DNA from 2 places in the Pseudomonas sp. JC1203 genome. Region 1 is predicted to be linked to the other one. Evidence: predicted binding sites of a transcription regulator. Region 1 holds the regulator's gene; the other holds the start of a gene.
What was found. Region 1 encodes sigma-54, which starts transcription at its own class of promoters, with help from an activator protein. Its sites were predicted from a motif close to ANTGGCATNNANNTTGCTNT; they were not measured.

Region 1 (4,396 bases):
TGTGCAGTTCCTGCCCGACGGCGGCGTGCAGTACCGCATGACCGGTGACAAGGTCGAGCACCTGCAGGCCAGCCAGGTCACCAAGGTGACCAACCCGGACATGAACCTGTACCGCGGCACCGTGTACCCATGGCACGTGACCAGCGACCACGGCGAAGTGAACCCCGACGGCACCCAGGTGGAGCTGATCGACAACGTACGCGTGGCCCGTACCGACCAGAAAAACCGTCCTACCCTGATTACCACCACACGCATGACGGTATTCCCACAACAACAATATGCGCAGACAGACCGAGACGTTAGAATCGACGGCGCCGGTGGCGTCTCTACGGGCACGGGCATGAAGGCATATTTGAAAGACAGCAAGATCAACTTGCTGTCCAACGTAAGAGGACTGTATGAGGCTCGCTAAAACCCTCCCTTTATTGCTCTCCCTGGGCTCTGCACTGGGGAGCGCTGGCGCCTGGGCACTGCCTACGGATCGCGACCAGCCGATCCACATCCAGTCCGACGACGCACAACTGGACGACAAGCAGGGCGTGGCCGTCTACAAGGGTAATGTGATCATTACCCAGGGCACCATGAAGATCACCGGCAACACCGTGACCATCACCCGCAACGCGCAGGGCGACGTCGACACCTTCACCTCGGTGGGCAACCTGGCCTACTACGAGCAGAAGCCGGCCATCGACAAGCCGATCGTGCAGGGCTACGGCAAGACCATCCAGTACTTCTCGGCGCAGAACCGCATCATCCTGATCGACCAGGCCAAGGTGGTGAACGACGGCAACACGTCCGAAGGCGAAAAAATCGTCTATGACACCGTCAAGCAGGTCGTGAACGCCGGCCGCGCCACAGGCGCCAAGGTCACGCCTCGCCCACGGATCGACATGGTCATCCAGCCGAAAAGCAAAACCGACCAGCAGCAGGGCAAGTAATGGCTATCCTCAAAGCCCAGCACCTGGCCAAGGCCTACAAAGGCCGGCAAGTGGTGCGTGACGTCAGCATGTCCATCGAAAGTGGGCAGATCGTCGGCCTCCTGGGGCCTAACGGCGCCGGCAAGACCACCTGCTTCTACATGATTGTCGGCCTGGTGCAGGCTGACCAGGGCCGCGTGCTGATCGACGACCTGGACGTGAGCCACCAGCCCATGCACGGGCGCGCTCGCTCGGGCATCGGCTACCTGCCGCAGGAAGCTTCGATCTTCCGCAAGCTGTCGGTCTCCGACAACATCATGGCCATCCTGGAAACCCGCCCAGAGCTGGATAAAGCCGCGCGCGTGAAGGAACTGGAAAGCCTGCTGCAGGAATTCCACATCACGCACATCCGCGACAACCTGGGCATGAGCCTGTCGGGTGGTGAGCGTCGCCGGGTGGAAATCGCCCGCGCCCTGGCCACCGCGCCCAAGTTCATCCTGCTGGACGAACCGTTTGCCGGTGTCGACCCGATCTCGGTCGGTGACATCAAGCAGATCATCCACCACCTCAAGAACAAGGGCATCGGCGTGTTGATCACCGACCACAACGTTCGCGAGACGCTGGATATCTGTGAAACCGCTTACATCGTCAACGATGGCCAGCTGATCGCCGAAGGCGACGCCGAGACCATCCTGGCAAACCAACTGGTGAAAGAGGTCTACCTCGGTCACGAGTTCCGCCTGTAATCGGCGAGGTGTTTGGCTTGTTGCCCGGGGCGTGTCGTGAATTAATTGCGGCGTCGCTCTAGGCAAACACTTCGGTTTCAGGCATATAATTTGCTTACGACAAAAGCCGAGAGCCTCGGCGCCCGTAGTGGATGGCGCTTTGCGCCGGCGAATAAGGTGTTAAGCCCCTGCCATGAAACCATCGCTCGTCCTAAGAATGGGCCAGCAACTGACGATGACACCGCAGTTGCAACAGGCCATCCGCCTCCTCCAGCTCTCCACCCTGGACCTCCAGCAGGAAATCCAGGAGGCCCTGGAATCCAACCCGATGCTCGAGCGCCAGGAAGAAGGCGACGACTTCGACAACAGTGACCCCATGGCCGACAAGGCCGAACAACAGGTCACGCCGGAAATCCAGGAACCGAGCTACCAGGAAACCTCGGCCCCCACCGTCGACAACCTCGAGGACGGTGAATGGAGCGAACGCATTCCCAATGAGCTTCCGGTGGACACCGCCTGGGAAGACATCTACCAGACCAGCGCCAGCAGCCTGCCCAGCAACGATGATGACGAATGGGACTTCACCACCCGCACGTCGGCCGGCGAGAGCCTGCAAAGCCACCTGCTGTGGCAATTGAACCTGGCGCCCATGTCCGACACCGATCGCCTGATCGCGGTCACCCTGATCGACTGCATCAACAACCAGGGTTACCTGGACGAGACGCTGCAGGAAGTCTGCGATTCCTTCGACCCGGAACTGGACATCGAGCTGGACGAAGTGGAAGCCGTGCTGCACCGCATCCAGCAGTTCGAGCCCGCCGGCATCGGCGCCCGCGACCTGAGCGAGTGCCTGCTGCTGCAACTGCGCCAACTGCCCGCCCGCACGCCGTGGCTCAGCGAAGCCCAGCGCCTGGTGGCCGACTACATCGACCTGTTGGGCAGCCGCGACTACAGCCAGCTGATGCGCCGCATGAAGCTCAAGGAAGACGAGCTGCGCCAGGTCATCGAGCTGGTGCAAAGCCTCAACCCGCGCCCCGGCTCGCAGATCGAATCCAGCGAAGCCGAGTACGTGGTGCCCGACGTGATCGTGCGCAAGGACAACGAGCGCTGGCTGGTGGAGCTGAACCAGGAAGCCGTGCCGCGCCTGCGCGTCAACCCGCAGTACGCAGGCTTCGTGCGCCGCGCCGACACCAGTGCCGACAACACCTTCATGCGCAACCAGCTGCAGGAAGCGCGCTGGTTCATCAAGAGCCTGCAAAGCCGCAACGAGACGCTGATGAAGGTCGCCAGCCAGATCGTCGAGCACCAGCGCGGTTTCCTCGATTACGGCGACGAGGCCATGAAGCCGCTGGTGCTGCACGATATTGCCGAGGCGGTGGGTATGCACGAGTCGACCATCTCGCGGGTGACCACGCAGAAATACATGCACACCCCGCGTGGCATATACGAGCTGAAATACTTTTTCTCCAGCCACGTCAGCACCTCCGAGGGCGGTGAATGCTCGTCCACGGCGATCCGCGCGATCATCAAGAAACTGGTTGCCGCCGAAAATCAGAAAAAGCCATTGAGTGACAGCAAGATCGCTGGTTTACTGGAGGCACAAGGCATCCAGGTAGCCCGCCGCACTGTCGCAAAATACCGCGAATCCCTAGGAATCGCGCCGTCCAGCGAACGCAAGCGGCTGATGTGAATCCTGGCAGCGCCAACGCGCTGCCAGTGGGCTTGCCGGATGTGCCACAGCGTTCCAGTGGCAGGTTAACCAACCTGTCTCTTTATGCACTGGCAATAAGGAGAAAGCGGTATGCAAGTCAACATCAGTGGACATCAACTGGTTGTGACCGACGCCATGCGCACTTACATCGGCGAGAAACTCGACCGATTGGAGCGCCATTTCGACAAGATCACCAACGTGCAGGTCATCATGGAGGTCGAGAAGCTGAAACAGAAAATCGAGGCCACCCTGCGCGTACCCGGTGGCGAGGTTGTGGCAAACGCGGAACATGACGACATGTACGCGGCCATCGACCTGCTGACCGACAAGCTCGACCGCCAACTCAAAAAGCATAAGGAAAAACAGCAAAGTCTGCTGCAAGGCCAGACCGCCCGCTGACACTCCCCCCTCATGATCCGACTTGAAAATATCCTGCCCCCCGGCCGTTCCCTCGTGAACGTGCCGGGCGGCAGTAAAAAGAAAGTAATCGAGACAATCGCCGCACTGATCGCCCGGGACGTCCCCGGCCTTGGTGAGGAAGTTGTGCGCGACAGCCTGTTTGCCCGTGAAAAACTCGGTTCGACCGGTTTCGGCAACGGCATTGCCATCCCCCATTGCCGCCTGGCCGGCTGCACCACGCCGATCAGTGCCCTGCTGCACCTGGAGAACAAGATCGACTACGACGCCATCGACGGCGCGCCGGTCGACCTGGTCTTCGTGCTTCTGGTCCCTCAGGAAGCCACCAACGAACACCTGGCGTTGCTGAGCCAGATCGCCGGCATGCTCGACCGCGCCGATGTGCGCGAACGCCTGCGCTCGGCTAAAAACAGCGAAAGCCTCTACCAAGTCGTGCTGGACGAACAGAAAGGTCATTGACCATGCGCCTGATCATCGTCAGCGGCCGTTCCGGCTCGGGTAAAAGCACCGCGCTGGACGTGCTGGAAGACAACGGTTTCTATTGCATCGACAACCTGCCCGCCGGCCTGCTGCCGGAACTGGCCGAGCGTGCGTTGATCCGCACCGAGCTGGCCCAGCCGCTGGTG
Region 2 (4,396 bases), on a different contig from region 1:
GATGCGCTGGCCGCCGGTGATCTTGGTGTACAGGTCGTATTTCTTCGCCACGGCGCCAATCGCAATCAGCTTGTCCGGGGTGATCTCGCCACCGGGAATGCGTGGCACCACCGAGTAGGTGCCGTTCTTCTGCATGTTGGCCATGAAGGTGTCGTTGGTGTCCTGCAGCGGCGCCAGTGACGGGTCCATGATGGGCTGGTTCCAGCACGAAGCGAGGATGTTGCCCACGGTGGGCTTGCAGATATCGCAGCCCACGTGGCCGCGGCCATGGCGCGCCAGCAGGTCCTCGAAGGTGTGGATGTCACCCACCCGCGCCAGCGCGTAAAGCTCCTGGCGGGTGTAGGCGAAGTGCTCGCACAGGCTCTTGTCCACGGCCACGCCGCGGGCGATCAGCTCGTGCTCGAACACCTGCTTGAGCAACGCCGCACAGCCGCCGCAGCCGGTGCAGGCCTTGGTCTGCGCCTTCAGGCTGGGCAGGTCGCCGCAGCCGCTGTCGATGGCCGCGCACACCGCGCCCTTGGTCACGTTGTGGCAGGAACACAGGGTGGCGCTGTCGGGCAAGGCATCGGCGCCCAGGGCAGGCGCGCCGTCGCTCAGGGGTAAAATCAGGCTGGAAGGATCCTTGGGCAGCGCGATGCCGTTCTGCACGTACTGCAGCAGCGTGTCGTAATAGCTGTTGTCACCCACCAGCACGGCACCGATGACCTTGCTGCCGCACGGCGACACCACCAGGCGCCGGTAGCTGGCGTTGGCCTCGTCGATGAAGCGGTAGCTTTTCGCACCCGGCGTGGCGGCGTGGGCGTCGCCGATGGAGCCCACGTCCACGCCCAGCAGCTTGAGCTTGGTGGACATGTCGGCACCGCTGAAGGTGGCCTCGCCCTGCCCCGCCAGCAGCGCCGCGACGTTGCGCGCCATGCTGTAGCCGGGCGCCACCAGGCCGAACACACTGCCGTTCCAGGACGCGCATTCGCCAATGGCGAAGATGGCCGGGTCGCTGGTGCGGCAATGCTCATCCACGACCACGCCGCCACGTGCGGCAATTTCAAGGCCGGCGCTGCGGCCCAGGGCGTCCTGCGGGCGGATGCCGGCAGAGAACACCACCAGGTCGGTTTCCAGGAACTCGCCGCCGTCGAAGTTCATGCGGTAGCGATAGGCCTCGCCGGCGACGATACCCTGGGTGGCGCGCGACACGTGCACGCCCACGCCCAGCGCCTCGATCTGCGCGCGCAGGGCCGCGCCGCCGTCGCTGTCCAGTTGCACCGGCATCAGCCGCGGGGCGAACTCCACCACGTGGGCTTCCAGGCCCAGCGATTTCAGCGCGTTCGCCGCTTCCAGGCCCAGCAGCCCGCCGCCCACCACCACGCCGCGCCGCGCCTGGCTGGCGGCCTGGCGGATGGCGTCGAGGTCATCGAGGGTGCGGTACACCAGGCGTGCGTCGCCTTCGGAGCCGGAAATGGGCGGCACGAACGGGTAGGAACCGGTGGCCAACACCAGTTGGTCGTAGGCATAACGGCCTTGGGCAGTGACCACCTGGCGGTTTTCACGGTCGATTTCCAGCACCGCTTCGTCCAGGTGCAGGTGCACGCCGTGGTCGGCGTACAGGGTGGCGTCGCCCAAGGCCAGCGCCTCGGCGTCCTTGCCGCCGAAGTACTCGGACAAATGCACGCGGTCGTAGGCGCGCTGGCGCTCTTCGCCGAACACCCGCACCTGGAACTGTGCCAGGGCCCCGCGCTCAATCAGTTGCTCGACACAGTGGTGGCCGACCATGCCGTTGCCGACGATGATCAGTTGCGGGCGCGGCTTGAGCGTCATGAATGCGTTCATGCAGGTTTTCCTCGAACAAAAAAAAGACGCCTGGAGCCGTTAAGCTCCAGGCGCCTTTGCCTGGTATCTGTGTGGGGTGCCCCTGGGTGCGATCGCCGTTGAACGCGGGTGGGCTGTGAAGGTAAAAGCAGATTGCATGCCAAGGTGTAATTGCCCTGCTTCGTGGGAGCGGGCTCTGCCCGCGAAGGCCACACCGCGCTTGGGCCGCCTTACCGCAGCGGCCCCTTCGCGGGCAGAGCCCGCTCCCACAGGGCATTCATTCCATCGCACCGCACCAGTGCAATACCCTGCGACGCGCATCGTTTCAGTACACATCGCGCAGGTAGCGCTTGTCCTTGCTCATCTGTGCCACGTACGCCTCGGCGTCCACGCCACCGTGCTCGGCAACCACCGCCTTCAACGCCGCGTCGACGTCCTTGGCCATGCGGCTGGCGTCGCCGCACACATAGAAGTGCGCGCCCTGCTGCAGCCACGCCCACAGCTGCGCGCCCTGCTCCAGCATGCGCTGCTGCACGTAGATCTTCTGCGCCTGGTCGCGGGAGAAAGCGGTGTCCAGGCGCTGCAGGTGACCTTGTTGCAACCAGCTCTCCAGTTCGTCGCGGTAGTAGAAATCCGTGGCCTGGCGCTGCTCGCCGAACAGCAGCCAATTGGGGCCACTGGCACCGCTGGCCTGGCGCTCCTGCAGAAAGGCGCGGAACGGCGCAACGCCGGTGCCGGGGCCGACCATGATCATCGGCGCGGCGGGGTCGGCCGGCACTTTGAAGTGCTTGGAAGGCTGCACGAAAATCGACACCAGGCCGCTGCTGGCACGGTCGGCGAGGAACGCCGAGCACACGCCGCTGCGCGCGCGGTCGTTGTGGCGGTAGCGCACGGTGGACACGGTGAGGTGCACCTCGTTGGGCGTGGCCTTGTAGCTGGAACTGATGGAGTACAGCCGTGGTTGCAGCGGTTTGAGCAGGCCCAGCAATTCATCGACACTGACTTCGGTAGGGAATTCGTCCAGCAGGTCGAGCAACTGCCGGCCCCATAGCCACTGATTCAACGCCTGCTTGTGGTCCGCCGCCAGCAGGCCGGCCAGCCGCGCGCTACCGCTGCGCTCGGCGACCAGCGTGAGCCAGGCCGGGGTAATGCGGGTGATCTCGTAATGCTTGTGCAGCGCCTGGGCCAGGGCCATCTCGCCCTGGGCCGGCACCTGTACGTGCTGGCTGCTGTCCAGGCCCAGGGCGGCGAGCAGCTCTTCCACCAGCGTCAGGCAGTTGGTTGGCCACACACCCAGGGCGTCGCCGGCCTGGTACTGCAGGCCGGTGTCGCTGAGGTCAAACACGATCTGGCGGGTTTCCTTTTCCGCACCCGGGGCGTTGAGCAGGCGGTTGTGCTTGATGCGCACCTGGCAGGGGCGCTGGCGGGTGTAGCCGCTGTAGTCCCTGGCCACCGCAGGCTGGACCGGCCCCGCACCCGTCAGGGCGTGGCTGACGGCCGCCAGCCAATGGTCAGCCACTGGCTGGTAATCGGGCTCGCAGTCCATGCGTGGCACCAGCGGCGTGGCGCCCAGGTGTTGCAGGCGCGCATCAAGCTTGCGACCGAACCCGCAGAACTGGTCGTAGCTGCTGTCGCCCAGGGCCAGCACCGCATAGCGCAGCCCGGCGAGCTGTTCGGCGACTTCGCCCTGCAGGGCCGCCCACAAGCCGCTACCGTTGTCCGGCGCATCACCGTCGCCAAACGTGCTGGCAATCAACAGCACGCTCTGCGCCTGGCGCAATTGGGCCACGCCAACCTCGTCCATGCAGGTGACCTTCACCTTCAGGCCCGCACCACGCAGTTGCTCACCGCAAAGCGCGGCCAAGGCCTCGGCATTCCCGGTCTGGGATGCCCACAGCACCCACTGGTCGGGCACCTGCGCGGCGAGCTCGGTGGCGGCAGCTTCCACCAAAGGAATCAGGGCGCCGCTCACCCGGCTCAAGGCCACGGCGCTGAACTTGAATTCCGGCTGCCACGACACCGGGTCGATGGCGTCGCTGGTCACCGCGTTGATGGCCAGGTCATCGCCGTACAGGTCGTTCCAGTGGAACGGCGCGAACAGGTTGCCGGGCAGCACCCGGTCGCTGAGCCGCGCCGGCAGCACCGCATGGCCGCGGCGGGTTTGCAGGCGCACCTGGTCGCGCTCGGCGATGCCCAGGCGCGCGGCGTCCTCGGGGTGCACTTCCACAAAAGGCCCGGGGTTGAGCTTGTTGAGGCTGGCGACCTTGCCAGTCTTGGTCAGGGTGTGCCACTGGTGCTGCACACGGCCGGTGTTGAGCACCAGCGGGAAGTCGTCGTCGGGCAGCTCGGCGGGGGCCATGTGCGGCCGGGCGAAGAAACGCGCGCGGCCGTCGTCGCTGGGGAAGCGCGGGCCGTCGGGAGTCAGGTAGCGCACCGGGTTGCGGTCATCGTCGCGGCCGGGTTCGCACGGCCATTGGCGCGGGCCCTGGCGCAGCAGCGGGTAGTCGACGCCGCGCAGGTCGTAGCCGGTGGCGGGGTTGAAGGCGCCTTTTATTTCCTCGAACACAGCCTCGGCCGAGTCGTAGCTGAAGGC

Region 2: the regulator sigma-54 is predicted to act here: its motif matches at 1,949-1,968, upstream of nirB (nitrite reductase large subunit NirB).

The regions. Positions count from the first base shown of each region.
Region 1 is NZ_JBWCAM010000008.1:68,926-73,321, forward strand. It holds gene lptC (LPS export ABC transporter periplasmic protein LptC) at 1-412, shown strand, start outside; gene lptA (lipopolysaccharide transport periplasmic protein LptA) at 399-938, shown strand; gene lptB (LPS export ABC transporter ATP-binding protein) at 938-1,663, shown strand; gene AC0SZ7_RS13745 (RNA polymerase factor sigma-54) at 1,836-3,332, shown strand; gene hpf (ribosome hibernation-promoting factor, HPF/YfiA family) at 3,444-3,752, shown strand; gene ptsN (PTS IIA-like nitrogen regulatory protein PtsN) at 3,765-4,229, shown strand; gene rapZ (RNase adapter RapZ) at 4,232-4,396, shown strand, end outside.
Region 2 is NZ_JBWCAM010000004.1:21,403-25,798, forward strand. It holds gene nirB (nitrite reductase large subunit NirB) at 1-1,824, opposite strand, end outside; gene AC0SZ7_RS07530 (sulfite reductase subunit alpha) at 2,129-4,396, opposite strand, start outside.